One region of the Streptomyces sp. NPDC001401 genome, then DNA from elsewhere that is predicted to be linked to it. Evidence: riboswitches for the same ligand, from Rfam matches in the RefSeq annotation. Region 1 holds a riboswitch; the other holds the start of a gene.
What was found. A riboswitch is a leader RNA that binds a small molecule or an ion and turns the genes downstream of it on or off. The one in region 1 is predicted to bind ZMP and ZTP.
Positions count from the first base shown of each region.

Region 2: linked by a shared signal. The riboswitch ahead of ACFY10_RS28745 (bifunctional 5,10-methylenetetrahydrofolate dehydrogenase/5,10-methenyltetrahydrofolate cyclohydrolase) and the one ahead of ACFY10_RS17795 (glycine hydroxymethyltransferase) in region 1 are both predicted to bind ZMP and ZTP.

Region 1 is NZ_JBIAWI010000004.1:544,382-559,788, reverse strand. Features, by position in the region: gene ACFY10_RS17845 (ABC transporter permease) at 1-1,301, shown strand, start outside; gene ACFY10_RS17840 (ABC transporter substrate-binding protein) at 1,315-2,262, shown strand; gene ACFY10_RS17835 (isocitrate lyase/phosphoenolpyruvate mutase family protein) at 2,263-2,988, opposite strand; gene ACFY10_RS17830 (carboxymuconolactone decarboxylase family protein) at 2,985-3,482, opposite strand; gene ACFY10_RS17825 (PLP-dependent aminotransferase family protein) at 3,530-4,930, shown strand; partial or broken gene ACFY10_RS17820 (carboxymuconolactone decarboxylase family protein) at 4,873-5,315, shown strand; gene ACFY10_RS17815 (hypothetical protein) at 5,297-5,419, shown strand; gene ACFY10_RS17810 (hypothetical protein) at 5,435-6,283, opposite strand; gene ACFY10_RS17805 (AraC family transcriptional regulator) at 6,509-7,558, opposite strand; gene rocD (ornithine--oxo-acid transaminase) at 7,687-8,892, opposite strand; ZMP/ZTP riboswitch at 8,996-9,085, shown strand; gene ACFY10_RS17795 (glycine hydroxymethyltransferase) at 9,129-10,580, shown strand; gene ACFY10_RS17790 (hypothetical protein) at 10,653-11,297, opposite strand; gene ACFY10_RS17785 (hypothetical protein) at 11,498-12,433, opposite strand; gene ACFY10_RS17780 (RNA polymerase sigma factor) at 12,420-12,980, opposite strand; gene trpS (tryptophan--tRNA ligase) at 13,112-14,125, shown strand; gene ACFY10_RS17770 (2'-5' RNA ligase family protein) at 14,263-14,841, shown strand; gene ACFY10_RS17765 (decaprenylphospho-beta-D-erythro-pentofuranosid-2-ulose 2-reductase) at 14,858-15,407, opposite strand, start outside.
Region 2 is NZ_JBIAWI010000009.1:249,327-264,733, reverse strand. Features, by position in the region: gene ACFY10_RS28805 ((2Fe-2S)-binding protein) at 1-100, opposite strand, end outside; gene ACFY10_RS28800 (FecCD family ABC transporter permease) at 308-1,300, shown strand; gene ACFY10_RS28795 (FecCD family ABC transporter permease) at 1,297-2,349, shown strand; gene ACFY10_RS28790 (ABC transporter ATP-binding protein) at 2,346-3,155, shown strand; gene ACFY10_RS28785 (ABC transporter substrate-binding protein) at 3,189-4,208, shown strand; gene ACFY10_RS28780 (acetyl-CoA carboxylase biotin carboxylase subunit family protein) at 4,292-5,467, shown strand; gene ACFY10_RS28775 (IucA/IucC family protein) at 5,464-7,167, shown strand; gene ACFY10_RS28770 (MFS transporter) at 7,164-8,366, shown strand; gene ACFY10_RS28765 (IucA/IucC family protein) at 8,366-10,105, shown strand; gene ACFY10_RS28760 (type III PLP-dependent enzyme) at 10,102-11,310, shown strand; gene ACFY10_RS28755 (hypothetical protein) at 11,407-11,700, opposite strand; gene ACFY10_RS28750 (nuclear transport factor 2 family protein) at 11,874-12,239, shown strand; ZMP/ZTP riboswitch at 12,484-12,567, shown strand; gene ACFY10_RS28745 (bifunctional 5,10-methylenetetrahydrofolate dehydrogenase/5,10-methenyltetrahydrofolate cyclohydrolase) at 12,591-13,448, shown strand; gene ACFY10_RS28740 (CU044_5270 family protein) at 13,449-14,423, opposite strand; gene ACFY10_RS28735 (RNA polymerase sigma factor) at 14,416-14,964, opposite strand; gene ctaD (cytochrome c oxidase subunit I) at 15,070-15,407, shown strand, end outside.

The sequences.
Region 1 (15,407 bases):
ACGCCGCCCCGCCCATGGCCCGGCTCACCGCGCTCGGGCTGCGCGGCGCCGACAAGGAGGTCCTGGAGGCGGTCGAGTCGCTCGGCGCCACCGCGCCCCAGCGGCTGCTGACCGCCCGCATCCCCCTGGCCCGCAAGGAGCTCCTCCTGGGCCTCAACCAGACGATCATGATGGCGCTGTCGATGGCCGTCATCGCCTCCGTCATCGGCGCCGCCGGCCTCGGTGACCGCGTCTACCAGGCGCTGGCCTCCGTCGACGTGGGCGCGGCGCTCGCGGCCGGTATCCCGATCGTGCTGCTGGCCGTCGTACTGGACCGGATCACCGGCGCGGCGGGCGAGCACGCCGGCGAGGAACCCGGCAGCCTGCGCCCCTGGCTCTACGCTGCCGTCGCCGCCGTGGCCGTCGCGCTGGCCGGACGCCTGGCCGGAGGCCTCGGCTGGCCCGACGCCTGGACGCTGAACATCGCCGAACCGGTCAACCGCGCCGTCGACTGGATGACCGCCCACCTCTACTCGGGCGTGCCTGTCGTGGGCGGCACCGCCGACTGGGCGGGCCACTTCACGACCTGGGTGCTGAACCCGGTCCGCAGCGGCCTGCAGGGGCTGCCCTGGTGGTCGGTGCTGCTCGTGGTCGCCGCCCTGGCCTGGCTGATCGGCACCTGGCGCACCGCGCTCACCGCGGTCCTCGCCATGGCCGCGGTCGGTGTGCTCGGCGTCTGGACGCCGGCGCTCGACACGCTCTCCCAGGTGCTGGCGGCCGTCGCCGTCACCCTGGTGCTGGGCTTCGCGACCGGCATCGCGGCGGCCCGCAGCGACCGTTTCGAACGGGCCCTGCGCCCCGTCCTGGACGTCTTCCAGACGATGCCGCAGTTCGTGTACCTGATCCCGGTGGTCGCGCTGTTCGGCGTGGGCCGTGCGCCCGCCGCGGCGGCCGCCGTCGTCTACGCGCTGCCCGCCATCGTCCGCATCACCACGCAGGGCCTGCGCCAGGTCGACCCGGCCGCCCTGGAGTCGGCCCGCTCGCTCGGCGCGACCCCCGCCCAGCAGTTGCGCCAGGTGCAACTCCCGCTCGCCCGCCCGGCGTTGCTGCTCGCCGTCAACCAGGGCGTGGTCCTCGTCCTCGCCGTAGTCGTCATCGGCGGCCTGGTCGGCGGAGGCGCTCTCGGCTACGACACCGTCTTCGGCCTGGCACAGGGTGACCTGGCGACCGGCCTGGTGGCGGGCGCCGCGATCGTCTGCCTCGGCCTGATGCTCGACCGGGTGACCCAGCCGATCCAACGGCGCACGAAGAAGGGAGCGTGACATGCGCATTCGTATGAGTGTGAGTACGACCGCCGTGGTGGGCTCCCTGGTGCTGCTCACCGGCTGCGGTGCCGCCGACATGACCAAGCAGGCATCGCCGTTCGCCAATGCGCAGGGCGCCAAGACCGTGACCCTCTCGGTCCAGTCCTGGGTGGGTGCGCAGTCCAACGTCGCCGTCGCCCAGTACCTGCTGGAGCACAAGCTCGGCTACCGCGTGGACACCGTCCAGGTCGACGAGGTCCCCGCCTGGGACGCGCTCAGCCAGGGCCGCGTCGACGCGATCATGGAGGACTGGGGCCACCCCGACCAGGAGAAGCGCTACGTCGACGACAAGAAGACGATCGCGCGGGGCGGCGGCCTCGGAGTGACCGGCCACATCGGCTGGTACGTGCCGACGTACCTGGTCAAGCAGCACCCCGACATCACGAACTGGAAGAACCTCAACAAGTACTCGTCGCTGTTCCGCACCGCGGAGAGCGGCGGCAAGGGCCAGCTGATGGACGGCTCACCGTCCTACGTCACCAACGACAAGGCGCTGGTGAGCAACCTGAAGCTGGACTACCAGGTGGTGTTCGCCGGTTCCGAGGCGGCGCAGATCACGCAGATGAAGCAGTTCGCCAAGGAGAAGAAGCCCTTCCTGACGTACTGGTACGCGCCGCAGTGGCTGTTCAAGAAGGTCCCGATGACCGAGGTGAAGCTGCCGGCGTACAAGGAGGGCTGTGACGCGGACGCGGCGAAAGTCGCCTGCGCCTATCCGCACACCCCGCTGCAGAAGTACCTCAACGCGGACTTCGCGAAGAAGGGCGGCAAGGCGGCCGCCTTCCTGAAGAAGTTCAGGTGGACGACCGAGGACCAGAACGAGGTCTCCCTGCTGATCGCCGACCAGAAGCTCACCCCCGAGCAGGCGGCGAAGAAGTGGGTGGACAGCCACGCGTCGACGTGGAAGGCGTGGCTGTCGTGATCACATCCGCTTCCTCAGCTCCCCGGTCATCCCCTCCAGCGCCAGCGCCGCCCAGCGCAGCAGCCCTGGCCCGAACGTGACGCGCGTGGCCCCGAGTTCACCGAGCTCGGCGGGCTTGGGGCCGCCGTCCAGCTTGCCGTACACATTGATCGGCCCCTGGATGCCGGACCGCAGGAGTGGGAGTACGTCCGCCGGGGCGCCGATCGGATAGATGCAGTCGGCGCCGGCGGCGACGTACAACGCGGCCCGCTCGATGGCCCGTTCGGGGTCACCGTCCCCGTGGGAGAAGGTGTCGACGCGGGCGTTGACGAAGAGCCGGTCGCCCGCCGCGTACCGCACCTCGGCCAGCCACTCCGCGTGCTCGTGCGGGTCCTTGAGGACGCCCCCGCTGGAGTCCTCCAGGTTGCAGCCCACGGCCCCCGCTGCCAGCAGCCGCTCCACCAGTTCCCTCGGCGCCAGCCCGTACCCGTCCTCGACGTCGGCCGACACGGGCACATCGACCGCCCGGGAGATGCGCGCCACCGCGGCGAACATCTCGTCGGCCGGCGTGGACCCGTCCTCATACCCGAGGGAGGCCGCGATCCCCGCGCTGGGCGTCGCGAGCGCCGGGAACCCGGCCTTCACGAACACCCGGGCGCTGACCGCGTCCCAGGGGCCGGGCAGGACCAGCGGGTCACCGGGCTCGCGCCTCCGGTGCAGGGCGCGGAAGACGTCCACCTTGCTCACCGGTGCTGCCCCGCCTCGTAGTGCCCCGGGACCATGCGGCACGTCACGGCGAACCGGTTCCAGGCATTGATCACCGTGATCGCGGCGATCAGCTGCGCCAGCTCGGGCTCCTCGAAGTGCTTGGCCGCGTGGTCGTACACCTCGTCCGTGACGAAGCCGTCGGTCAGCACAGTGACCGCCTCGGTCAGTTCCAGGGCGGCGAGCTCCTTCTCCGTGTAGAAGTGCTTCGACTCCTCCCACGCACCGAGCTGGATGATCCGCTGCACGCTCTCACCGGCCGCGAGGGCGTCCTTGGTGTGCATGTCCAGGCAGAACGCGCAGTGGTTGAGCTGCGAGGCGCGGATCTTCACCAGCTCCAGCAGCTTCGGGTCGAGGCCCTGCCGGGCTGCCGCGTCGAGGCGGACCATCGCCTTGTAGACCTCGGGGACGTGCTGGGCCCAGCCCAGCCGGGCGGGCTGCTCGGGCGCGTACGCGGTGGCTTCTTCTGTCGTCATGCCCTCGACCCTAGAAGCGAGGCAGCCCAGAGGTATGGTCCATTCCCATGGCGAAACCTTGGGCCACTTTGGGCGTCGACCTGCACCTGGAGCCGACGGGTCCCGGGGTCCGCCGGGGTCTCACCGACGCCCTGCGCGAGGCCGTGCGCACCGGCCGTCTGGCCCCCGGCACCCGGCTGCCCTCCTCCCGCACCCTCGCCGCCGACCTGGGCATCGCCCGCAACACGGTCGCCGACGCATACGCCGACCTGGTGGCGGAGGGCTGGCTCACCGCCCGGCAGGGCTCGGGCACGCGGGTGGCCGACCGGGCGGTGAGCCCGCCTGCCACGCCAGCACCCCGCCCCCGCACTCCCGGCCGCCCCGCCTACGACCTGGCCCCCGGCCTCCCCGACCTGGCGTCCTTCCCCCGCGCCGAGTGGCTCAAGGCCGCCCGCCGAGCCCTCACCGCGGCCCCGTACCAGGCCCTCGACTACGGCGACCCGCGCGGCCGGATCGAACTGCGCACCGCTCTCGCCGGCTACCTCGCCCGGTCCCGGGGCGTGCGCACCGACCCCGAACGCATCCTGGTCTGCGCCGGCATCTCGCAGGGCCTGCGCATCCTCTGCGCAGTGCTGAGGGCGCGCGGCGCGAGCACGATCGCCGTGGAGTCGTACGGCCTGTACGTGCACTGGGATCTGCTGGCGGAGTCCGGTCTGCGGACGGTCCCGCTGCCGTTCGACGAACGGGGCACGAATCCGGGGGAGTTGACGGACGAGGCCGCGGTCCTGCTCACCCCCGCCCACCAGTTCCCGATGGGCGGCACCCTGCATCGCGACCGGCGGGCGGCCGCCGTCGACTGGGCGCGCCGCACCGGCGGCCTGCTCGTCGAGGACGACTACGACGGCGAGTTCCGCTACGACCGCCAGCCCGTCGGCGCCCTCCAGGGCCTGGACCCGGACCACGTCGTCTACGCGGGCACGGCCAGCAAGTCCCTCGCCCCCGGCCTCAGACTGGCCTGGCTGGTCCTGCCGCCGGACCTCGCCCACGAGGCGGCGAAGGCGAAGGGCCACATCGACTCGTGCGGGGCCCTGGACCAGCTCACGCTTGCCGAGTTCATCACCTCCGGCGCGTACGACCGCCATGTGCGCGCCGCCCGGCTGCGCTACCGCCGCCGCCGGGACGCGCTCGTCGCGGAACTCGCGCGGCGGGCCCCCCAGGTCAGCGCCACCGGCATCGCGGCGGGCCTGCACGTGGTGCTGCGTCTGCCGCCGGGCACCGAGCAGGCGACGCTGCGGGCGGCGGCCTGGCAGGGCCTCGCGGTGCACGGGCTGCACCGCTACCGGCACCCGGACGCCACCGTCGAGCCGCGTGACGCGCTGGTCGTGGGGTACGGGACACCGCCGGACAGCGCCTGGGCGGGGACGCTGGACGCGCTGTGCGCGGCGCTGCCGGAATCGGCGGGGCCGTAATCGCCGTTTGCGCGGCACAGGACGCCAAGGCCGGTCCGGAACTGCTGGAACTGATCAGGATCCGTGCCACACAGATCAACAGCTGTGCGTTCTGCCTCGACATGCACACCAAGGACGCCCGCGCCCAGGGCGAGACCGAGCAGCGCATCTCTACACCGAACGGGAGCGCGCCGCACTGGCGTTGACCGAGGCCGTGACCCTGGTTCACGACGGCCATGTCCCGGACGAGGTCTACGCCGAGGCCGCCGAGGTCTTCGACGAGGCCGCCGAGGTCTTCGACGAGCAGCGGATCGCGGCACTGATCTGGGCGGCGACCGTCATCAACGCGTACAACCGGATCGCCATTGCGCGGACGGTGCCGGGGGCTTGTCAGCCGGCAAAGAAGGCGGCACGGACGACGCCCGCCGGCAGGAGGCCGTCGAGACGGCGACCCTCGCGCTGGAGGCCAGGTCCCGCCTGTGGGCCGGCATCACGCAGGCGCGGGGTTGAGGCGGTGCGCGTCCGTCACACCGCTGGTTCTTCGGCTTCTTCGGCCGCCACCGGTGCCGGCGCCTCCCCGAACCGCGCCAGCGCCAGCGCTCCCGCAACGGCGACGACGAACCCAAGCACCGCAAGCCAGGCGAGCCCCTCCCGCGTACGGTCCCCGAGCCACACCACGCCCACCGCCGCCGGCCCGATTGTCTCGCCGATCACCATCCCGGCGGTGGCAGTGGTCACCGAGCCGCGCTGCAACGCCGACGTCAGCAGCAGGAAGGCGGCGCCTCCACCGAGCAGCAGGGCGTACGTCGCCGGGTTGGTGAGCAGCTCCGACGGTGCGAGCGAGTCGATCAGCCGCACCGACACCTCCACCACCCCGAACCCGAACCCGGCCCCCAGCCCGAGCACCAGCGCCCGCCCCCGCCCGGACCACCGGCCCCCGAACAGCCCGAGCAGCAACACCACGACGGCAATCGCGAGCATCGCGTACTTCAGCGCCGTCGACCCCTCGCGATCGCCCTCGGCCCCGGACGCCAGCCCCAGCATGGCGAGCCCGGCGCACACCACCCCGACCGCACCCCACTCCGTCCCGCTCAGCCGCACCTGCAGCAGCCGCGCCGCGACCACCCCGGTCACCGCCAGGCTGGACGCGAGCGCCGCAGCGACCGCGTAGATCGGGATCGACCGCAGTGCCGCGATCTGCAGCAGAAACCCCAGCCCGTCCAGCGCCAGCCCGGCCAGATACCGCCACTGCCGCAACGCCCGCAGCAGCAGCGCCGCCTCTCCGCCCCCACCCGTACTGGCCGACCGCGTGGCGACCGCCTGCAAAACCGTCGCGGTACCGAAGCAGACCGCCGCGCCCAGCGCGCACACCATCCCAAAGATCACAAAGCGACTGTAGGGGAGAGGCACAGGAAGCGGCGATGCCTCGGCGTCGGCTCTCACCGATCTTTGGCCTTGCGCATAGGCGCAAGGTGCATCTGTGCCAGGGGCGTTGGTCCCGCGTCTGCTGCCGCCCGGCTCGGCTCCCCCGAACCACCGTCCACGACCCGGGCGGCAGGGTTCCACCATCGCTCCGACGCCCCTGACCCGGCTATCCGGTTACGGCGGAAACGCCACCGTTTTGTGGATAGCGCCAGATTCACGGACAGCCCGAGTCCCCCGCAACGTCTGCGACGGCGTCTCCCCGTACGTCTGCCGATAGTGCCCGGTGAACCGCCCCAGATGCGCGAACCCCCAGCGCAGCGCCACATCGGTGACCGTCCCCAGCGCATGTCCGTCGGCGATGGCGAGCAGATCGCGCCGGGCCAGATCCAGCCGTACACGCCGCAGATACGCCAGTGGAGTCGTGGCCAGATGTGCCCGGAACCCCTCCCGCAGGCTCCGCAGACTCACCCGCGCCGCCATCGCCATGTCGGCCACGGAGATGGGCTCGTGGGCATGCTCGGCACAGAAGTCCGCGGCGCGCCGTACCGCATTGGGCAGCACCGCGGGCCCCCGCCCCGCCACCGCATCGCTGAGCATGTGCGGCTGCGCGTCCAGCAGACCGTCGACCAGCAACTGCTCGAAGTGCCCCACCGCCAGCGGCGATCGCGCCGCCAGCTCCGAGTCGGCGAACTCCGCGAACGCCCGCACCACCCGTAACCACGCCCGGACCGCCCCCACGCGCGGATCCAGCACCGGCGCGAAGTGCAGCGGCACGATGGGCGGTTCACCCAGCCGCACGGCGAGCGCCCGGTCGATGGTCTGCCGAGGAATGATCAGCACCCGGTTCAGGGTCTCCCCGCTCCACCGCATCGACAGCCGCTGCCCCGGATTGACGATGCTGAGCGCGGATGCCAGGGCCACCCCGTCCGCGGTGACGATGCCGTCCCCGGCAAGCGGCACATGGATGTTGTAGAACTCCGGCAACTCACCCGGCGTGACATCGACCTCCGCCCCGTACCCCAACTCGTACAGCGCCACGGCCCCTTCGTGCACGCACCGGAACCGCCCGTCGACCGGATGCTCGTCCAGCACCGTGAGCCGATGCGGCGCGAACCGCGCACTCACCAGCGCATGCAGCTCCTCGACGTCACGACCCCGAAAGAGCAGCCCCCGCCCCGCACCCACCGGCACGGCCTCCGACCCGCCTGCGCCCATGACGGACATGCCTCTCGCCACGTGTCCCGTACGTCCGTACCGTCCGAGTTTCCCGACCTCCGCACCGCTGCGTCGAGGGCCGAAGGTCCCGGAAGCCGAAAACCGCACGGGAGCACGCCGACTCCCGGCCGAGCCGCTCAGAGCCCGAGCACAGCCCGCAACTGCGCGAGCCCCCAGTCGAGGTCCTCCTTCCCGATCACCAACGGCGGTGCGATCCGCACCGTCGACCCGTGCGTGTCCTTCACCAGCACTCGCCGCTCCATCAGCTTCTCGGAGACCTCCCGCCCCGTGCCGTACCGCGGCGCGATGTCGACGCCGGCCCACAGCCCCCGCCCGCGCACCGCCGTCACCCGCCCCGTGCCGGTCAACGCGCCGAGTTCCCGGTGCAGGTGACCACCCAGCTCGGCGGACCGCGCCTGGAACTCGCCCGTTCGCAGCATCGCGATCACCTCGAGTGCCACCGCACAGGCCAGCGGATTCCCGCCGAACGTCGACCCGTGCTCACCGGGCCGGAACACTCCGAGCACATCCGCCGATGACACCACCGCCGACACCGGCACGATCCCGCCGCCCAGCGCCTTCCCGAGCACATACACATCCGGCACCACGCCCTCGTGCTCGCACGCGAAGGTCTTTCCGGTCCGCCCCAGCCCCGACTGGATCTCGTCCGCCACGAACAGCACGTTCCGCTCCCGCGTCAGCTCCCGCACCGCCGGCAGATAACCGGCAGGCGGCACCAGCACCCCCGCCTCGCCCTGAATCGGCTCCAGCAGCACGGCCACCGTGTTCTCCGTGACCGCCGACCGCATCGCCGTCAGGTCCCCGTACGGCACGATCTCGAAGCCGGGGGTGTACGGCCCGAAGTCCGCCCGTGCCTCCGGGTCGGTGGAGAAGCTGATCAACGTCGTCGTACGGCCGTGGAAGTTGTTGCCCGCGACCACGATCTTCGCCATCTCCGCGGGCACGCCCTTGACGCGGTACCCCCACTTCCGGGCCGTCTTCACCGCCGTCTCGACCGCCTCCGCGCCCGTGTTCATCGGCAGCACCAACTCCATCCCGCACAGCTCGGCGAGCTCGGAGCAGAACGCCGCGAACCGGTCGTGATGGAACGCCCTCGACGTCAGCGTGACCCGATCCAGCTGCGCCTTCGCGGCCTCCACCAGGCGCCTGTTGCGATGGCCGAAGTTGAGCGCCGAGTAACCGGCCAGCAGGTCCAGATACCGCCTCCCCTCCACATCGGTCATCCACGCCCCGTCCGCAGTGGCGACGACCACGGGCAGCGGGTGGTAGTTGTGCGCGGTGTGCGCGTCGGCGGCGGCGATGAGTGTCTCCGTAGCGGTCACGGGATCTCCAGAAGGTGCCAGGTGCTCTGAGGGTGCCCCTTTCCTATCGTCGCTCGCATGGTGGACGCGGGACCTCTGCCTTTCGACGCGCCCGGTAGGCTGATCGGCGGGCCGTGACTGGCGCGCTGGGATGGGACCGACCATCGGGGAGCGGCCTGTGTGTGAGCGAGTGCCGTGCGCCTGGGCCAACCGTGAACCGTGAACGCTTCAAGCCACGCCACCCGGAGGCCGACGACATGTCAGAGCAGCAGCCCCTCTCCACCGAGTCCACCGCCTTCCGTGCCGCCCTCGATGTGATCCGCGCCGTGGAGCCGCGTGTCGCCGACGCCATCGGCCAGGAGGTTCACGACCAGCGCGAGATGCTCAAGCTGATCGCCTCCGAGAACTACGCCTCCCCGGCCACCCTCCTCGCCATGGGCAACTGGTTCAGCGACAAGTACGCCGAGGGCACCATCGGCCGCCGCTTCTATGCCGGCTGTCGCAATGTCGACACTGTCGAGTCCCTCGCCGCCGAACACGCCAAGGAGCTCTTCGGCGCCCGCCACGCCTACGTCCAGCCGCACTCCGGCATCGACGCCAACCTCGTCGCCTTCTGGTCGGTCCTCGCCCAGCGCGTCGAGGCCCCCGCTCTGGAGAAGGCCGGCGTCCGTCAGGTCAACGACCTCACCGAGGCCGACTGGGCCGAGCTCCGCCAGGCCTTCGGCAACCAGCGCATGCTCGGTATGTCCTTGGACGCCGGCGGCCACCTCACCCACGGCTTCCGCCCGAACATCTCCGGCAAGATGTTCGACCAGCGCTCCTACGGCACCGACCACGCCACCGGCCTCATCGACTACGAGGCCCTGCGCGTCTCCGCCCGCGAGTTCAAGCCGCTGATCATCGTCGCCGGCTACTCCGCCTACCCCCGTCTCGTGAACTTCCGCATCATGCGCGAGATCGCCGACGAGGTCGGTGCGACCCTGATGGTGGACATGGCGCACTTCGCCGGCCTGGTGGCGGGCAAGGTGCTGACCGGCGACTTCGACCCGGTCCCGCACGCCCAGATCGTCACCACCACCACCCACAAGTCGCTGCGCGGCCCGCGCGGCGGCATGGTGCTGTGCGACGACTCCCTCAAGGACCAGGTCGACCGCGGCTGCCCGATGGTCCTCGGCGGCCCGCTCCCGCACGTCATGGCCGCCAAGGCCGTCGCCTTCGCCGAGGCACGCAGGCCCTCCTTCCAGGACTACGCCCAGCGCATCGTCGACAACTCCCGCGCGCTGGCGGAAGGCCTGATGCGCCGGGGCGCCACCCTCGTCACCGGCGGCACCGACAACCACCTCAACCTCATCGACGTCGCCACCTCCTACGGCCTCACCGGCCGCCAGGCCGAGGCCGCCCTGCTCGACTCGGGCATCGTCACCAACCGCAATGCCATCCCCGCCGACCCCAACGGCGCCTGGTACACCTCCGGCATCCGCATCGGCACCCCCGCCCTGACCACGCGTGGCCTGGGCACCGCCGAGATGGACGAGGTCGCGGGCCTCATCGACCGTGTGCTGACCAGCACCGAGCCGGGCACCACCAAGTCGGGCGCCCCGTCCAAGGCGCAGCACGTCCTCGACCCGAAGATCGCGGACGAGATCTCCCGCCGCGCCACCGACCTCGTGGCCGGCTTCCCGCTGTACCCGGAGATCGACCTGGGCTGACCAGCGCTCGCTCTTGAGTTTTCAAAGATCGACGACTCTCAAAGACCGACGGCGTTCGGAGATCGGTGATTCTCAGAGATCGATGAGCTCCTGTCGTGGCTCCTCCCGCGGCGGTCCGGCACCCTGCCGGGCCGCCGCGCGGCGTATCAGCAGCGTGCCTCCGGCACCGACCACCAGGCCCACGGCCACCCCCGGAACCCACCAGAAGTCGGACGCATGCACCCAGGACGCCTCGCGGGCGCCGCCGTACGCGAAGGCCTCCTTCCCGGACATCCCGAGCAGTCCCTGCCGGTACAGCTGGTCGAAGACGGAGCGCGGTGCCCGGTGCCAGCGGATGTCGTCGTCCTCCACCTCAGGTGCCGGATCCGAGCGCACCCACGGTGTGCCGTCCGCCGCCACGAGCAGCTGGTCCTGCCGCTCGATGGCCACGTCACCGTCCGGAGGCCCGTTCGTCAGGGGCCAGCCACCTATCCCCGTCAGCCCCCAGACCACGGTGAGCCGTACCAGCGGATACCGGCCTTCCTCCCAGGCTTCCGGCACCCGCTCCGTTCCTGAGTGCATTGGCTGCAGCAACTGCCACAGGCGGGCGAAGTCCGGCTCGCCGGAGCGCACCGCCGTTGTCCGCCCCGAGCTGCCCACCATGACCAGGGCCAGATCCGGGACGTCCCGGCCCTGCGCCAGCGTGGGTGTCTCCGCCGCCGCAGTGGTCGTCTGCATTCCGCACAGGGCCATCGCCACCGCGGATACCGACGCCCCGATCAGCACTGCCGGTTCGCGAACCCTGCCCCTCCACCTGCGCATCCCGTCCCCCCAACCAGTAACCCCGTGCGGCCCGCTCGCGAGCTGCGTGTCACTTCTGGTACACCGCTCGGGCCGACGGGGTTCCATCTCAGCGGGCTATTTCCTGATACAGCGCACTATCTAGATGAATCGTTGCTCTCGAGCCGCTTCTCCAGGGACCTTGCGAGCTCCACTGCCCGGGTCCTGGACGCCACCCCCTCCAGCCGCAGTGTCATCTCGCCCTCGCCGGCCTGGTGACGGGTCCACAGGAGCGTCGGCCCGGCGGTCCGCTCCTTGCGGGTGAAGCGGTTCTCGTCCGGGTCGACCAGCCAGAAGCTCAGCAGGTGCGGGCGCGGGAACCACAGGGCGTACTCCTGCACCCCGTCCGCCGAGGGCTCCCCGCCCAGCCCGATCCACTCCGGTGGCTCGCGCAGGACCTTGGTGAAGCCGACGTCCAGCCGCTCCGGAAACTCGTCCAGCCGGACCGTGCGCCCGTCCTCCCGCCAGCACAGGCTGACCAGGAACCGGCCGTGCGGCTGGCTCGTCACCGCCACCGTGTCCGGCACCCCGAGCGCGTCCGGCACCAGCGGCTCGAAGCCGGCCCGGTGCTCGGCCTGCCCCAGCGACACCGATGTGCCGCAGCCCGGCACCGAGGCACCCGGCGAGGGCACCGCCGACGGGTCGTACCGCACCTCGACCCCACCGAAGCCGAACCAGTCGAAGACCGCGGCCCGCACCGGGGGCGTGAGCACGAGAACCGTCAGCAGACCGCACAGGACCGCGGTCAGCGGGCGCCACCGCAGCCGGGTCCAGCGCCGGACCGCGCGCAGCCGCTCACGGGGGCTCCGGGGCTCGACCGCCGGGACCGGCACATGCTCGGCCAGTATCTGTCCCAGCACCCGCTCGACCATCGTCTCGGCACCGAGGGAACCGTCCGCATCGCCGCTCCCGGGTGCGTCCAGCGACCGGCCGAGCGCCCGCAGCTCCTCCAGCAGCCCGGAAGCGCGGTCCTCGCGGCCCCGACCCCGGCCGCCCTCACCGTCGTACGCGCTTCGTCCCTCACTCACGCTCATCACCCCCTTCCCGAGGCCTGAAATCCGGCAGCAGTCGGCCCAGCTTGCGCAGAGCGCGGTTCAGGCGGGACTTGACCGTCCCGCGAGGCCAGCCCAGGGCCTGGGCCGTCTCGGACTCGTCCATCTCCAGGAGATAGCGGTAGGTGACGACCAGGCGGTGCTCCTCGCTCAGCTTCTCCAGGGCGGACAGCAGCGCCGCGCGGCGCTCCGTCTCCAGCGTCGCCACCGCCGGGTCCGCCGATTCCGGTATCAGCGGCTCCGCCTCCACGAGGGCCGCCTCCCGGCCGGCGAGCGTGCGCTGTCGCGCCGCCGTGCGCACTGTGTTCCTCGTCTCATTGGCGACGATCGACAGCAGCCACGGCTTGAAGGCCGCGCCGTCCCGGAACTTGCCCAGCGCGCAGTACGCCTTGACGAAGGCCTGCTGCACCACGTCCTCCGCGTCCGCTCCCGCCCCGAGCGCCGCGGCCGCCCTGAGCGCGATGCCCGTATGGGCCCGCACCAGCTCCGCATACGCCTCCGGCTCCCCGGCGCGTACACGTGCGATCACCGCGGCCTCATCGACGATGCGGCCCCCCTCCCGCGTTCTCACACTCTTGTTACACCGCAGGAGATGGATCGGTTCCCACCTGTTTCCGACCAGTTCCGGATCGGCTCGACAGACCTGAGAGAATGGTGAACATGGCCTCTGACAGTCCTCGTGTGCTCTCCGGAATCCAGCCCACCGCAGGCTCGTTCCACCTCGGCAACTACCTCGGCGCCGTCCGCCAGTGGGTGGCACTGCAGGAGAGCCACGACGCGTTCTACATGGTCGTCGACCTGCACGCGATCACCGTTCCGCAGGACCCGGCGGAGCTGCGCGCCAACACCCGGCTCGCCGCCGCCCAGCTGCTCGCGGCCGGTCTCGACCCGGAGCGCTGCACACTCTTCGTCCAGAGCCATGTCCCCGAGCACGCCCAGCTGGCCTGGGTCATGAACTGCCTCACCGGTTTCGGCGAGGCCTCCCGTATGACCCAGTTCAAGGACAAGTCCGCCCGGCAGGGTGCCGACCGCGCCTCCGTCGGCCTGTTCACGTACCCGATCCTCCAGGTCGCCGACATCCTGCTCTACCAGGCCAACGAGGTCCCGGTCGGCGAGGACCAGCGCCAGCACGTCGAGCTCACCCGTGACCTCGCCACGCGCTTCAACGGCCGCTTCGGCGAGACCTTCACGATCCCGAAGCCGTACATCCTCAAGGAGACGGCGAAGATCTACGACCTGCAGGACCCGTCGATCAAGATGAGCAAGTCGGCGTCCACGCCGAAGGGCCTCATCAACCTCCTCGACGACCCCAAGGCCACCGCCAAGAAGGTCAAGAGCGCGGTCACCGACACCGACACCGTCATCCGCTACGACGCCGAGAACAAGCCCGGCGTCAGCAACCTGCTCACCATCTACTCGACCCTCACCGGCAAGTCGGTCGCCGAGCTGGAGCAGGACTACGAGGGCAAGATGTACGGCGCCCTCAAGACGGACCTCGCCGAGGTCATGGTCGACTTCGTGACGCCCTTCCGGGAGCGCACCCAGCAGTACCTGGACGACTCGGAGACGCTCGACTCGATCCTGGCCAAGGGCGCGGAGAAGGCCCGCGCAGTCGCCGCGGAGACCCTCGCCCAGGCGTACGACAAGGTGGGCTTCCTGCCTGCCAAGCACTGACGTACACCAGCGCACGCACGTACCACCCGGCAGAGCGCTGCACATCACTATGGTTGCGCCTGCCCGCGACACAGCCGTGGCCTTACAGTCGATAGCCGACGGCTGAGAACAAATCCGTCACGACGACAGGAGACGACGTGGGGACCGTAACGATCGGCGTGTCGATCGCGGTCCCGGAGCCTTACGGCAGCCTGCTCCAACAGCTGCGCGCGGGCTTCGGCGACGCCGCTGCTCACGGCATCCCCACGCACGTCACCCTGCTGCCGCCGACCGAGGTCGACGGCAGCGACCTGCCGGCCGTCGAGGGGCACCTGACCGAGGTCGCCGCGGCCGGCCGGCCGTTCCCGATGCGGCTGTCCGGCACCGGCACCTTCCGGCCCCTGTCACCCGTCGTCTACGTGCGGGTCGCCGAGGGCGCCGAGGCCTGCACCCGGCTGCAGAAGCAGCTCCGCGACCCCTCCGGCCCCGTCCCGCGCGAACTGCAGTTCCCGTACCACCCGCATGTCACGGTGGCGCACGGCATCGACGACGAGGCGATGGACCGCGCCTTCGAGGAACTCGCCGGCTACGAGGCGGACTGGCCGTGCACCGGCTTCGCCCTCTACGAACAGGGCGCGGACGGCGTATGGCGCAAGCTGCGGGAGTACACCTTCGGCGGCTCCGTGGTGCCGCCGCAGGCCGGGCACGTGGAGCGCGGCTCCCTGCCCACCCGGTAACGACCTGGGGCCGTGGCTACAGGGGCAGCCGGCGGAACACCCCGCGCGGCACGTGCCGCAGGGCCGACATCACCACGCGCAGCGTGCCGGGCACCCACACCGTCTCCGAGCGCCGCCGCAGCCCCAGTTCGACGGCCGTCGCGACCGCCTCCGGCGTCGTCGCGAGCGGTGTCTCCTCGAGGCCGGCGGTCATCTTCGACCGTACGAACCCGGGGCGTACGACCATGACGTGCACGCCCGTGCCGTACAGCGCGTCGCCCAGGCCCTGTGTGAAGGCGTCCAGGCCGGCCTTGCTGGAACCGTAGATGAAGTTGCTGCGGCGGGCCCGCTCGCCGGCGACGGAGGAGAGCACCACCAGCGAGCCGTGGCCCTGCGACTGCAGCGCGCGTGCGCACACCAGGGACGCCGACACCGCGCCCGTGTAGTTGGTCTGCGCGACACGCACCGCCCAGGCCGGTTCGCGCTCGTCGCGCGCCTGGTCGCCGAGGATTCCGAAGGCGAGCAGCACCATGTCGACGTCGCTCTCCGCGAAGACCTTGCCGAGGGCCGTCTCGTGGGAGTCGGGG
Region 2 (15,407 bases), on a different contig from region 1:
GTACGTCCAGCGCTTCGCAGACGTCGGCGAGTCTGCGGTAGGCATCGCCGAGGGCATGCGTGACGGCACCGGCGGGCGGGGTCTTCAGGGCCACGGGCATGGGCGCTCCAGCACAGGAGGTTCACAGAAGATCAAGAAGGCAAGGCTTACCTTACTTCACTCCGGATAGGGTGATCCACAAGGCATCAGCAGCACCTGATCATGGAACCCCCACGTCAGGGTCATCTCACAGCCAATTGAAAAGTAAAGGAAGGCTAGCCTAAGCTCACGGCTTGTGACTGCGACCCAACGGGGCGCACCTACCGGTGTGCCCTTCCATGCCCTCAGACACCTCCCCGTGTTCCTCGCCGGACTGGGTGCGCTTGTGCTCTGCACTGCCCTGAGTCTCGCTCTCGGCGCCCGGTCGGTACCCCTGTCCACGGTGGCCGACGCGCTGTTCGGCCACGCCCATGGCCGGGAGGCGCTGGTGGTGACCGGGCTGCGGCTGCCGCGTACCGTCATCGGTCTCGCGGTGGGGGCTGCGCTCGGGGTCGCCGGGGCCGTGGCCCAGGGCATCACCCGTAACCCGCTCGCGTCGCCGACCACCTTGGGCATCAACGCGGGCGCCGGTTTCGCCGTCGTCGTCGCGATCTTCGCGCTGAGGCTCAACGACCCTGCGCAGTACGTGTGGTTCGCGTTCGCCGGTGCGGCGGGTGCCGCCCTGTTCGCGCAGGCGCTGGCCCGCCGTGCCGGAGACATCGATCCGGTACGGCTCGCTCTCGGCGGCACCGTGCTCCAACTGGTGCTGCTGTCCTGGACGTCGGCGGTGATGCTGCTGAACCAGCGCACGCTCGACGAGGCCCGCTTCTGGCTGGCCGGATCCCTGTCCGGCAGGCCCCTCGACGTGCTGTGGCCGGTGCTGCCCACCCTGCTGCTCGGCCTTGTGCTCGCCCTCGCCGTCTCCCCCGCCCTCAACGCCCTTGCCCTGGGTGACGATTCGGCCCAGGCGCTCGGTGTGCCGGTGGCCCGGATCCGGCTGGCCGGAGGCATCGCGGTCGTCCTGCTCTCCGGGTCGGCGGTCGCCGTGGCCGGTCCGGTCGCCTTCATCGGCCTCGCCGCGCCCCATCTCGTACGTCCCCTGCTCGGCGCCGACCACCGGCTGCTGGTGCCCGGCTGTCTGATCGCCGGACCACTGCTGCTGCTTGCGTCCGACGTCCTCGGCCGGATGGTGATCCGCCCCTCGGAGCTGGAGGTCGGCATCGTGACGGCGTTCCTGGGCGCGCCCCTGCTGGCGCTGCTGGCCCGGAAGGTGGCCCGATGACTGCCACCGTCGCTGTGTCCGCCCGTACGAGGTCCACGTCCCGCATCCGGGTGCGCCGCCGTGTCCTGGTGTTCGCCGCGACCGGTCTCGTCGCCCTGTTCGTGCTGCTCACCGTGGACCTGACGACGGGTGAGATGCCCCTGCCCGCGGGCACGGCGCTGCGGGCGCTGGTCGGGCTCGGGGATTCGGGGGACGTGCTGGTGGTGCAGCAGTTCCGGGCGCCCAGGGCGGTGGCGGCGATCGTCGCCGGTGCCGGTCTGGGGGCGGCGGGCTGCGTGCTGCAGCGGCTGTTCCGCAATCCCCTGGCGTCTCCCGATGTCATGGGCGTGACAGGCGGGGCGTCGCTGGGTGCGGTCGCGCTGATCGCCGCCGGTGCCTCGCAGGCGCTGATCCCGGTCGGCGCGCTGGGCGGGGGCCTGCTCTCGGCGCTGCTGCTGGGCGTGTTCGCCTGGCGGTCCGGGCTCGCCGTCACCCGGCTGGTGCTCACCGGGCTCGCCGTGCAGGCCGGCCTTGCCGCCGCCGTGAACCTGATGATCGTGCGCTTCCCGGCCGAGCTCGCCGGGTCGGCCCTGCAGTGGACCACCGGCTCGGTGTACGGGCGGACCTGGACGGAGGTGTGGGGGGCGGGCGGCGCCATGGTGTTCGCGCTCGCCGTCGCGCTCGTACTGCACCGTCGGCTGGCCCTGCTCGACCTCGGGGACGAATCGGCCGGGGCCCTGGGCCTGCGAACGTCCGCCGCTCGCCTCCAACTTCTCTTCGTCGCCGTGGCCTTGGCGTCGCTGGCCGCCGCGCTCGCCGGTCCGGTGACCTTCGTGGCGCTAGCGGTGCCGCACGTCGTGCGCTTCGTCACCGGCCCGCCGACGGCCGCGTCCCTGGGGCTGGCCGGTCTCACGGGAGCGGTGCTGCTGCTCGCCTCCGACCTGGTCGTGCAGCACCTGCTGCCGATCGAGGGGCTGCCGGTCGGGGCGGTCACCGCCACGCTGGGCGCGCCCTGGCTGCTGGTGCTCATGTTCCGGCAGAGCTCACCCGTCCACAGGAGCCACGCATGACCAACCAGATGCAGACCCAGGGCCTCGATCTGCGCTACGGCGACCGGCTCGTCGTCGGCGGGCTCGATCTCACCCTGCCGGGCGGCGCCGTCACCGCCATCGTGGGGCCCAACGCCTGTGGCAAGTCGACCCTGTTGCGCGGGCTGAGCCGGCTGCTCGCCCCGTCCGCCGGGACCGTCACGCTGGACGGCGCGGACATCCACCGTATGTCCGCGCGGACGCTCGCCCGCCGGCTGGGACTGCTGCCCCAGCAGCCGGTCACACCGGAAGCGATCACCGTCGAGGCGCTCGTACGGCTGGGCCGCTATCCGCACCAGCGGCTGCTGAGCCCCTGGTCGGCGGCGGACCAGCGGGCGGTGGACGAGGCCCTGGAGCGCACCGGCACCACGTCGCTGCGCGACCAGCCCGTCGACCGGCTCTCCGGCGGTCAGCGCCAACGCGCCTGGATCGCCCTGGCGTTGGCCCAGGACACCGAGCTGCTGCTGCTCGACGAACCGACCACCTTCCTCGACCTGCGGCACCAGCTCGACGTCCTCGACCTGGTCGCCGCCCTGCACGCCGAGGCGGGCCGCACCATGGTGATGGTGCTGCACGACCTCGGACAGGCCGCCCGCTACGCGGACCACATGGTGGTCCTCAAGGAGGGCCGCCTCGCCGCCGCCGGCGCCCCGGCCGACGTCCTCGACGCGGACCTGGTCAGATCCGTGTTCGACGTGGACTGCCGGGTGATCCCCGATCCGGAGACCGGCACCCCGCTGGTCGTCCCGAAAAGCAGCGCGGTGCGGCACTCCGCCGCGCCCGCCTGACCCGAAACCCCCTACCGGAAAGACCGACCCCCCATGTTCAAGCGCTCTCCCCTGCGCGGAATCGGCCGGCTGATCGCCGTGCTGCTCTCCGTCGTGCTCGGTACGGCCGTACTGGCCGCCTGCGGCAGTGAGAAGTCCAGCGACGCCGACACCGCGAAGGCCTCCGGCTCGGCGTCGGCCGGCTTCCCGCGGACCCTCAAGACCGTGATGGGCGACGTCAAGATCCCGTCGCAGCCGAAGCGGGTCGTGGTCCTCGACACCGGTGAGCTGGACGACGTCACCCTGCTCGGCATCGACCCGGTCGGCGCGGTCGCCCCGCACTTCAAGACCGAGGGCGGCTTCCCGACGTATCTGAAGGGCGAGTTGAGCGGCACCGCCGACGTCGGCCCGCTCCTGGAGCCCAACCTGGAGAAGATCGCCTCGCTGAAGCCCGATCTGATCCTGTCGTCGAAGGTCCGGCACGAGAAGGTCTACGACAAGCTCAGCGCCATCGCCCCGACCGTCTTCACCGAGACCACCGGCGGCGTCTGGAAGCAGAACCTGAAGGTGCACGCCGAGGCGCTCGGCCTGGAGAAGGAGGCCGCCGCGAAGCTCAAGGAGTACGAGACGCAGGCCAAGGCGCTGGGTGAGGCCATCAGGAAGAAGGACGGCGGCACCATGCCGACCGCGTCCGTGGTCCGCTTCATCGCCGGTCCGACCCGCCTGTACCAGTCCAACTCCTACAGCGGTGTCGTCCTGAACGACATCGGCTTCAGGCGGCCCAAGTCCCAGGTCTCCAACGACCCCGACGTCACCATGAAGGACGTCAGCCCGGAGGAGATCGACCAGGCCGATGCCGACCTGATCTTCGTCACCACCGCCGACACCCCGGACAAGACCCAGCAGAAGCAGGTCACCTCCAACCCGGTCTGGAAGTCTCTCCCGGCTGTGAAGAACGGCAAGGTCCACACGGTCCCGGACGAGACCTGGATGTCCGGCATCGGCGTCCAGGCGGCGGAGCAGATGCTCAAGGACGTGGCGAAGGCCACCGGCGTGGAGCTCCCGAAGAAGTAACTCCCGCTCTTTCGGGGCGGGCCGCGGCACCGTCGCCGCCCGCCCCCAACCCCCCACCCGCCAGCGGAAGTTGTTCATCAGCCATGCGCCTGTACCTGCTTGCCCTCAATCCGACCGACTCCGTCTCCGAGGGCTTTCTGCCCGCCGCCGCCCGGCTGGGCCTGGACGTCACCGTCCTCACCGACCAGCCCGGCGCCCATCGCCGCGCCCACCCGGAGATCGAGGTCCTGGAGTGCGACGTGCGCGACCACCGGGCGGTCATCACCCGGATCTCGACGCACCACCGTCCCGACGCCGTCTTCACCAACAGCGACCACCTCCAGGCCCAGGCCGCCCTGGCCGCCGCCTACTTCGGCCTGCCCGCCAAGGACTGGCGGGCCGCGCTGCGCACCAAGGACAAGGCGGAGATGCGGCGCAGGCTCGCCGCCGCCGGCGTGGACACGGTGTGGTCGGCCGAGCTCACGGAGCCGATCGCGCCGGACGACGCGCCGTACCCCTGCGTCCTCAAGCCCCGCGAGGGCGTGGCCAGCGAGGACGTCGTCCTGGTCGACGACGCCGAGCAGCTGACCACGCACGCCAAGGAAATCCTTCAGCGCCGTCCCGGTGCCGTCCTGCTCGTCGAGGAGTACCTCCCCGGCGAGCTGTACACCCTGGAGACGCTCGGCGACGGCCACCTCCGCCATGTGCTGGGCGGCTTCCACACCGAGCTGTCGCCCCCGCCGTACTTCATCGAGGAGCGCCTCACCTTCGTCCCCGCCCACCCCGAGGCGGTCGTCGCCCAGGTGCTCGCCCAACTGGACGCGCTGGGCGTCGGGTTCGGCGCCTGTCACACCGAGTTCGTGGTGCACGCGGGCCGGGCCAGGATCATCGAGGTCAACTACCGTGCCATCGGCGACCAGTGCGATCTGCTGCTGGCCCGGCTGCTGGAGATACCCCTCTTCGAGCTGATCCTCCGTGCCCATCTGGGCGAGCGTCTCCCCGCCGACCTGGGAGCCCGCCGCGACGGCGCCGCGCGCCTGGAGTACCCGTGCGCCGGGCGCGCCGGAACCCTGGCGGAAGCTCCCTCCGCCGCGGAACTGACCGTCGACGGCATCCATCTGACGTACCGTCCGCTGCGGTCCGTGGGCGAGCGGCACGAGTTGTATCGCACCAACCGCGACTACCTCGGCGTCCTGCGGGCCGTCGGCACCGACCAGGCGACGGTGGACCGGGTGTCGGCCGGCTTCCTGGCCGCACAGCGCTGGGAGATCCAGCCGTGACCGCGCCGACCGTGACGGACACCTGCGAGGCGGAGCTGCTCACCCGCGTGCTCAGCGCCCTGCTGCGCGAGGACGTGGTCGGGTTGCGCAGCCGCGGCACGCTCGAGCACCGGCCGGACGGTGACTGGCTGCGGCTGCCCGCCGCCGACGACGCCCTGCTGCTGCCCGTCACCGAGGACGGATACCAGTGCGAGCACCGGGCCCGGCTGCCCCTGCTCGTACGCGAGTCGGACGGCTCCGAGCTGACCTCGTGCCAGACCGTGCTCGACGCGCTGCGCGAACTCGCCGAGCCCGTGGACCGCGACGGCTTCGACGCGTTCGCCGAGGAGTGCCGCCAGACGTTGGACACGATGCGGTTGCACGAGCAGACCCGGGACGAGGTGGGCCGGCGGCTCGCCGACCGGTACGGGGACGATCCGGCCCGGTGGACGGGTCCGGCGTACGACACCCTTGCAGCCCGCCTCGACCACCCCATCTACCCGACCGCGCGCGGCCGCTCCGGCCTGGCGGAGGAGCAACTGCGGTCGTACGCACCGGAGTTCCATCCCCGCTTCGCCCTGCGCTGGCTTGCCGTGCCGCGTGACGCGGTGACCGTCAGCGGCCCGCTGCCTCAGCTGTGGCCCACTCCCGCGCGGCTCGGTCTGCCCGAGGTGGAGCAGACCCATGTGACGCTGCCCGTCCACCCGTTGACCGTGGGCGCGCCGCTCGACGAGGCCCTGCGCACCACCGGCCTCGAAGGCCGCGCGCTGCTCGCCGAGCACGCCCACCTCGAAGTCGTGCCGACGCTCTCGATGCGCACGGTGGCGGTGGCCGCGGATCCGTCCCTGCACCTCAAACTACCCCTGGCCACCGCCACGTTGGGCCTGCGCAACAAGCGCTCCATCAAGCCCGGCACGCTCGTCGACGGCGCGGCGGGGCAACGGCTGGTGGAGGCGGTGATCGCGCGCGAACCCCGTTTCCGGGACACGATCCTGCATGCCGACGAGACGACGTACGCACACGCCGGGCACGAACTCCTGGCCGTCCTGTGCCGCCGCTTCCCGGCCGGTCTCGAGGACTCCGTCGTCGTGCCGCTGGCCGCGCTCCTCGCCGAGGCGCCGGGCGGGCGGCTGGTCCTCGACCATCTGGCCGACCGCTTCTACGGCGGCGATCCGGCGGCCCTGCTGGACGCCTGTCTGACTCTGCTGTTCGACTGGCAGACCACGCTGTTCGGCCATGGCATCGCGCTGGAGTCGCACCAGCAGAACGTCTCGCTGGTGCTGGCGCCGGGCAGTCTGCGGCTGCTGTTCAAGGACAACGACGGGCCTCGCATCAACGCCTCGCGGCTGGCGGCCGTACTGCCCGGACCATGGGGTTTCGACGATCCGCGGACGTTCACCGCCGGGGACGGGCCGGTCGCCGACGTGTTCGCCACCATCACGGTCCATCTGTGCGCGGGGGCCTACGCATTCGGGCTCGCAGGGCACCGGGAAGCGCTGCTCGATCTCGTACGCGAACGGCTCGCGCAGGCCGTCGGCCGGCTCGGCGGTGAAGCGGGCGCGGTCCTGCGGGCACATGTCCTCGAGGCGCCGCGGCTGCCGGTCAAGGCCATGGTCACGGCCGGCACGCTGCTCAGCAAGGAGCGCTCGGGTGCCGCGGACGTCAACAAGCACTACACGAGCGGCCCCAACTACCTGCTGTCCGGCGGGGGTTCGGCATGAGCACCGAGACTCTGCGGATGCCGGGCACGGCGTTCAGCCGCGGGCATGTGCACGCGGTGGCGGGCTGCTACTTCGTGGCATCCTTCGCCGCGCTCGGGCTGCCGCCGTATCTCACCGAGATCCTCCCGGAATTGGGTGACCGCGGGGCCCGCTGGGCGGGGGTGCTGTACGTCGTCCCCACCGTGTTCGGTGCGCTGGGCGCCCCGTTGTGGGGGCGGCTCGCCGACCGCCACGGCCGTAAACGGCTGCTGCTGCGCGCCCAGTTGGGGCTTGCCGTGGCCTTCCTGCTCGCGGGCTGGGCGGACTCCCTGGCCACGTTCACCGTGGCGCTGGTGCTGCAGGGCATCCTCGGCGGCACGTTCGCGGCCTCCAACGGGTACCTGGGCGCCGCTCTGGAGGGGCCCGCCCTGTCCAAGGCGCTCACCCTGATGCAGGGCAGCGCGCGGGCCGCGCTGGTCGTGGCGCCGATCGTGGTGGGCTCGCTGTCGGGCTGGCTGTCACCGCACCGCCAGTACGCCCTGCTCGCCGTACTGCCGCTGACGGCAGCCCTGTTGCTGGCGGCGCTGCCCGAACCGGAGCCTGCCGCACGGGAGTCGGAGAGCGCCCCCGAGACGACCACCGCGGCCGAGCCGCCGATGATCTCCCTCAAGGCCCTGTACGCCTTGGAGTTCGCCTTCGTGTTCTCCACCGTCATCTCCTTCCCCTACTTGATCGCCCTCGTCGACGACCGCCTCCCGGGCACCTCGCCCACCCTCTCCGGCGTGCTGTTCGCCCTCCCCCACCTGTGCTACCTGGTGTCGGCGCTGGCCGTGCACTCCGCCTTCCACAGCCGCCCCCGGACCGGGATCGCGCTCGGCTTCGCCTGCATCGCCCTCGGGCTCGCCGGGCACGGGGTCGCCGGTTCCCTGCCCGTGCTGATCGCCGTGCGGCTGCTGCTGGGCGCGGGCCTCACCCTCGGCCTGGTGTGCCTGTCGGTGCTGGCCGCCGACTGCGCCAAGGGCCGGGCGCCGGGGGGGATGTTCGGCTCACTGGAGTTCTTCTCCAAGGCCGGCGCGGTCGCCGCCGGCCTGGCCGCGGCGGCGGGCAGCGCCCGCTTCGGCCCGACCGCACCCGTGCTGACCGGCAGCGCGGCCGCCGCCGTCACCGTACTGGCCACCCTCCTCCCCCCGCTGACCCCCCGCACCCGCAGGAGCCGCTGATGCCCTCGCTGACCCGCCCCCAGCCTTCGGCCGGGGGCGCCGCACCCGCCCGCCTCCCCTCCGCCGACGACGCGGTGGCCCACACGCTCCTCAACTGCCTGCTGCGCGAGGTGTCGGGACCCGAGCGCCAGTCGGTCGTCGCCGACGGCCGCCTGCTGCTGCGGCTGCCGCGCCGCGGAGTGCTGCTGCGGGTCGCGCTGCGCCGCACCTCGCTGCTCGGTGCGCACCGGTTCACCGGCCCGGTGAGCGAACAGGGCGACGGCGGTTGGTCGGAGGTGGACTGGCGGCGCCTGGCCGAGTACACGCACGACGAGCTGTCGTTGCGCACCGGCGTGCGCAACGAGGAGTTCCTGGAGCAGATCGCCTCCAGCCACGGCGCCATCGCCACAGCGCTCGCCGCCGCACGCCCCGCCCCCTTCCCCGACGACCGGCTCTCGGCCTACCTGGCCTCCGAGCAGTCCCTGCTGTTCGGGCACCGCTTCCACCCCACGCCCAAGGCCCGCACCGGCGACCCCCGCGCCTGGTCCGCGTACGCCCCTGAGGTCGGCGCCTCCTTCCCGCTGCGGCACCTCGCCGTCCGCGCCGAGCTCATCGCCGAGGAGTCCGCGGACCCGTCGGCGACCGCCCCGCTGGACGGACTGCGCACCGACGTACCGCGGGGCTACCGGCTGCTGCCCGCCCACCCCTGGCAGTACGAGACGCTCCGCACCCACCCCGCCCTGCGCGCCGCACTCGACCGCGGTGACATCCTCGACCTCGGCCCGGGCGGACGCCCCTTCGCCGCCACCGCCTCGGTGCGCACCCTGTACGACGGGGAGACCTTCCTCAAGTTCAGCCTGAACGTCCGGATCACCAACTGCCTGCGCAAGAACAGCAGTTACGAGCTGTCCGGCGCCGTCGCCCTGACCCGTGCCCTGGCCCCGGCCCTCGCCGACCTGGCCGACCGCTTCCCCGGCAGCGCCGTGCTGCGCGAGCCGGCCTACCGCACACTGGCCCTCCCCGGCTCGGACGGCACCCCCGACCGCGAACTGTTCGAGGGCTTCGGCGTCATCGTCCGCGAGGGCCTGCCGCGCCGCCTCGCCCCGGGTACGGTCCCCCTGCTCGCGGCGGCCGTCGCCGACGAGTACCCGACCGGCGCCGCCCACATCTCCCGGCTCCTCGCCGGAGCGGACGTGCGGACGACCCTCGGCTGGTGGTCGTCGTATCTCGACCTGCTCGTCCCGCCCGTCCTGGCCGCCTACTTCGACCACGGTCTGGTCCTGGAACCCCACCTCCAGAACGTCCTGGTCTGCGTCGGCGCCGACGGGATGCCCGCGCAGGTCCTCTTCCGCGACCTGGAGGGCACCAAGCTGGTCCCCGAACACCACGCCGACACGCTGGCCGCGCTGCCGCCCGAGGTCGCGGGCCCGATGACGTACGACGCGCAGCGCGGCTGGGACCGGGTCGTGTACTGCCTGCTGGTCAACCATGTCGCCGAGCTGCTCGCCGCCCTCGCCGACCTGCACCCGCAGGCGGAGGCCGCCCTGTGGGCCCGGGTGCGCGCCACGCTCCAGACGTACTCCGACCGCTACGGCTGCCCGCCGAGGCTTGCCGCCCTGCTCGCCGGGGTGCCACTGCCCGCCAAGGCCAACCTGCTGACCCGCTGGGAGCGCAAGGCGGACCGGGAGGCCGGCTACGTCCGGCTGCCGTCCCCGCTCGCCGAGGACATCCTGCGCGACCCGGCCGGGAGCACCCGATGACCGACCCGACGCCCGCGGTCCACGACCGCGTCCTGTCCCTGCCCGCCACCGAACTGCCCGCGTACGTCTACGACTTGGCCGCGCTGCGCACGCACGCCGCCGCCGTCCGGGCCGCCCTGCCCGAGCGGGTCGAGGTGTACTACGCCGCCAAGGCCAACCCGGAGCCGGAGATCCTCGGCTCACTCGGCCCGTACGTCGACGGCTACGAGGTCTCCTCGGGCGGTGAACTCGCCCATGTGGCCAAGGCGATGCCGGGCCGACCGCTGGCCTTCGGCGGTCCCGGCAAGACGCCGGACGAGGTGCGGGCCGCGCTGGAGCTCGGCGTCGACCGGTTCCATGTGGAGAGTGCGTACGAGCTGCGCATGCTGGCCGAGCTGGCCCGGACGTGCGCTCCGGGGCGGCGGGTGGCGGTGCTGCCTCGGGTCAACCTGCCGGTCGCGGACGGGTCACTGGCCGGAAGTTCCCTGGCCATGGGGGGCCGTCCCACACCGTTCGGCCTGGATCCGGCGCAGGCCGTCGAGGTCGTCCGAGCCCTTGCCGACGGGACGTATCCGCACCTCGAACTACGGGGCATTCACGCGCACTTGGCCAGTGGCCTGCAGGGGGCTGAGCAGCTGGCGGTGGCCGAGTCCGTCGTGTCCTGGGCCATGAATCTCGGTGTTCCGCTCGCCGAGGTGAACGTCGGCGGCGGCATGACCGTCGACTACACGGACCCCGACCGCCGCTTCGACTGGACCGAATACGGCAACGGGCTCGCCCGTCTGACCGAGGCGCACCCCGGACTGACCCTGCGCATCGAGCCGGGGCGGGCGCTGACCGCGTACTGCGGCTGGTACGCCACCGAGGTGCTGGACGTGAAGCACAGCCACGGCGAGGAGTTCGCCGTCGTCCGCGGCGGCACCCATCACCTTCGGACCCCGGCGACGAAGGGACACGACCAGCCCTGCTCCATCCTGCCGGTGGACGCCTGGCCGCACTCGTGGCCGCGGCCGGCCGCCGAGGGCGAGCTGGTCACCCTGGCCGGGCAACTGTGCACACCGAAGGACGTCCTGGCCCGCCGGGTGCCCGCGCCCGGGCTCAGGGCCGGCGACCGGGTGGTGTTCTCGCTGGCCGGCGCCTACGCGTGGAACATCTCCCACCACGACTTCCTGATGCACCCCCGGCCCGGCTTCCACTTCCTTCACCTTTCAACCGGAGGGCTGTGATCACATCCCGGCACGGTCACAGGCACAGCCGAAGGGCCGCCCGGAAATCGGGCGGCCCTTCGGCTGTGCCGGAACGGACGATGCGGCGTCGGCCTGTTACAAGGCCCGCGGCAGCCCGCTGGCGGCTCCCATGCGGGCGACCCGGTCCAGCTGCTCGAGGTTGTTGAGGCGGTTCAGCTGCCGCAGCTGCTCGGAGGGGCGCGGCACCTCGGCCCTGCGCTCCGCCGGGATGCCGCTCTGGGCGAGCGAGTCGAGCGTGGAGATCGGGTTGAGCTCGCTCGCGTCCTTGTTCTGGATGGTCGCGTCGGACGCACAGGCAAGGGGCGCGGCAAGGGCGGTGATTCCTGCGGCGAGACCAACGGCGGCGACGATACGTCGTGTTGAGATCATGCTCCCCACAACGGCACCGGACCTCCGGCGGTCACGGCTGCGCCACGCCACTCACCCATCAGGGGCAGTGGTCCGGCTGCGCTTGCCGAGGCTGCCGCGGCGGAGGAGTCTCGGATGAGAGGCCCTTCGCGGCCCGCTCCTCGTCGGGTCGCGGCCCTCGAAGGAGGTTCATCATGGGCACCGCGGCAACTCCTGCCTTCAACGCCGACACCCTGCGTCGGGGCGTCGAGGCACACACTGCGGCAGACCTTCTGTCGCTCTACGCGGACGACGCGCAAGTACGGATCGTGGACCGCAACACGCAACCCAGCAAGCCCCGTGTCCTGCACGGACGCGGCGAAATAGGCGCGCTGTTCGATGACATCTACAGCCGTGACATGACGCACAAAGTGGACCAGTGCATCATCCAGGGCGACCACGCCGCCTACAGCCAGTCCTGCCAGTACTCGGACGGGACGCGCGTCCTGGCCGAGTCGATGATCACGCTGCGCAACGGGAAGATCGCCGAAGAGGTCCTGATCCAGGCATGGGACGAGTAGGAGGCAGAACCGGGAGGGTCCAGGTCACTTCCCGCTTGACCTGGACCTTCTCGGCTCGTACGGCCCTCGGGCGAGCACGTCCGTCCCGGCCTCGGACCGGCACGGCACGACGGCTGGCGTCCGTCGCTCTGCTGCGGTCGGTGCTGAGAAGGGCACGGTCCCGCCCACTTCCTGCTGCTCGAAGGCGGCGGGTCCTGCACCGGTGACTGCCGCTCCTGACCGCCCTAGCGGCTCGGCTAGCCTGAGGGCGGGCCGTGACTGGCGCTGAGGTGGAGCACCACCGGGGAGCGGCCACGCAGAGTCGATGCCGCGCGCCTGGGCGATCCGGTCACACCAGCCCAGGAGTGGATCATGTCTCAGGCACGACTCATGGAGGGCACCGCCCTCGCACGGCGCATCGTCGAGGACACCACCAAGCGGGCGGCCGACCTCACCGACCGCACCGGAACGGCGCCCTGTCTGGCGACCGTTCTGGTCGGCGAGGACCCCGCTTCCGTCACATACGTCCGGATGAAGCGGAACCGCTGCCGCAAGGCCGGCATCGAGTCGCGCCATGTGGAACTTCCCGCCGCCACGACCACCGAGGAACTCGTCGGCACGCTGCGCTCCCTGTCGAGCGACCCCGGTGTGCACGGCATCCTGCTGCAGCACCCGATGAGCGAGCACATCGACGAGCGGGCCGCGTTCGAGGCGATCCCGCCCGAGAAGGACGTCGACGGCGTCACCTTCGCTTCCTTCGCGACGATGAGTTTCGGCCTGCCCGGGTTCGTGTCCTGCACACCCGGCGGAATCATGCGGCTGCTCGACGAGTACGACGTGGACCCTTCCGGGAAGCGGGCCGTGGTCGTGGGCCGCAGCGCCATCCTCGGCAAGCCGGTCGGCATGCTGCTGCTCGCCTGCGACGCGACGGTCACGTACTGCCACTCCCGTACCCGGGACCTGTCCTCGGTCGTGCGGGAGGCGGACATCGTGGTCGCCGCCGTCGGGCGGCCGCGGCTGATCCGGGGCGAGGACATCAAGCCCGGGGCCGTCGTGATCGACGCCGGCTACAACCCGGGCAACGTCGGTGACGTCGACTTCGACTCCGCGGTGGAGCGGGCTGGTCTGATCACTCCGGTGCCGGGCGGTGTCGGCCCGATGACGATCGCCACGCTGCTGGAGCAGACCGTTGAAGCGGCTGCTGCCGCCGCCCGGCACCCCGGGGTGTGATCAGCGCATCCAGGCGCTGTAGTCCATGACGTCTCCGGCCTTGACGCCGTACTCCGGCTCCGCCTTGGTGACGACGGTCTCCAGGCCGAGGACGACACCGGTGGACGGCTGCATGATCAGCATCCGGCGGTAGCCGGCGCCCTCGTACTCGTATGCCTGGCCGCGCCGCCCGAGCCGGTCCGTGACCTGGCCGACCGGCCGCAGCCCCTCGGCGCCCGCGAGGAGGCGGGCGAGCGTCGCGGACTCGCGGGCGCCGAGGGTCCAGTGATCGAGCAGCTCCGCCACACCGTCGAGGAGTCCCGGGGTCGTCAGCCTGGTGTGGGTGTACGTGGCCTCCTGCAGGTAGGCCCGCAGCCGCGCCGTATCGTTCGGCGGCGGTGACTCGGGCGGCGCGTCGCTCCAGCTCGGCGGATAGGTCTGCCTGCTGATGACATGGCCGTCCTCGACCAGGTGCGGATCGCCGCCGTCGTCGCGGAGGACCGGCCGGCCCGGGTGCCGCGGGTCGGTCGCCACGACAAGCTCGGTGTGGCTGCCGTCGGCCTTCCAGCGCACGACGCGCTCCTCCGGGAGCGTCACCGGGGGCTTGTCGTCGCTCATGCCCATGCTCCAGGACTGCACATGCGTGCCCTTGCGCAGCTTCGGCGCATCCTCCGCCGTGGCCTGCCGCTGCGCCCGGTCGGCCAGCTCTTTCAGGGGTACGGGGGTGGAGTTGGCCTGGACGACCAGCGGGCGGGGAGCCGCGACCGCGGTGGTGGGGCTCGGGCCGCCGAGCGTCAGCGTCAGCGCGGTCGCGGCGACGAGGGCAGTGGCCGCGAGGCTCCAGATGAGCCGGGTGCGGCGGCGGCCGGTGGGGGGTTCGTGCAGCAGCCGGTTGAGGCGGCGTTCGGCGGCATGGTCGAGGGGGCCGTCGCCGTAGTGGGGGCCGTCGACCGGCACCGGATTGGCGCGGCGCAGGAGTTCGAGTTCGTCAGCCATGGTCGTACTCCTTCGCGGCTGTCGGACCGGTCTTCTGTGTGGGGTGCATGCGGTCTATCTCGGCTCTCAGCCGGCGCCGGGCGCGGTGCAGCCGCATCGATGCGGCCCGTCTGCCGCAGCCGAGGGCGACGGCGACCTCGTCGATGGCCAGTTCCTCCCACGCCGTCAGGCGCAGCACCTCCTGGTCGGCCTCGGACAGGCGGGCCAGTGCGTCGTGCACCCAGGCGCCCGGGGCCTCCGCGTCGGGGCTCGCCACGATCTGCCGGCCGTGCGCGCTCTCGTCGTTGCCCAGCCGGTCGACCAGCCGGCGGCGCCGCCCGTAGCCGCGTACCGCGTTCGCCAGGCAGTTGCGTGCCACGCCGTACAGCCAGGGCAGCGGGGATCCCGGCAGGTCGGCCCGGCGTCGCCAGGCGACCGTGAACACCTCCGCCACCACTTCCTCCACCTCGCTGGTCCGCCCGTCCAGTCGCCGCGCGACATAGCGGCTGACCGCCCAGTAGTGCTCGCGATAGGCAGCGGCGAAGATCTCGTCGTTGCTCATGTTCCGTTCGTGTCCGGCACCAGCCGGATCGTCACACCCATTTCCGTGATTCTCGACGCGTCACTCGAGTGTGACCGGCGTGCCCGGAGCGGACACAGGCGGGGCATGAGGCACCTCAAGTGGCTGACGACCACTGATCACAAGACGATCGGGACGCTGTACCTGGTCACGTCGTTCGCGTTCTTCCTGATCGGCGGCGTGATGGCGCTGCTGATGCGCGCCGAGCTCGCCCGGCCTGGTCTGCAGATCATGTCGAACGAGCAGTTCAACCAGGCGTTCACGATGCACGGCACGATCATGCTGCTGATGTTCGCGACGCCGCTGTTCGCCGGTTTCGCCAACTGGATCATGCCGCTGCAGATCGGCGCGCCAGATGTGGCCTTCCCCCGGCTGAACATGCTCGCCTACTGGCTCTATCTCTTCGGCTCGACGATCGCGGTCGG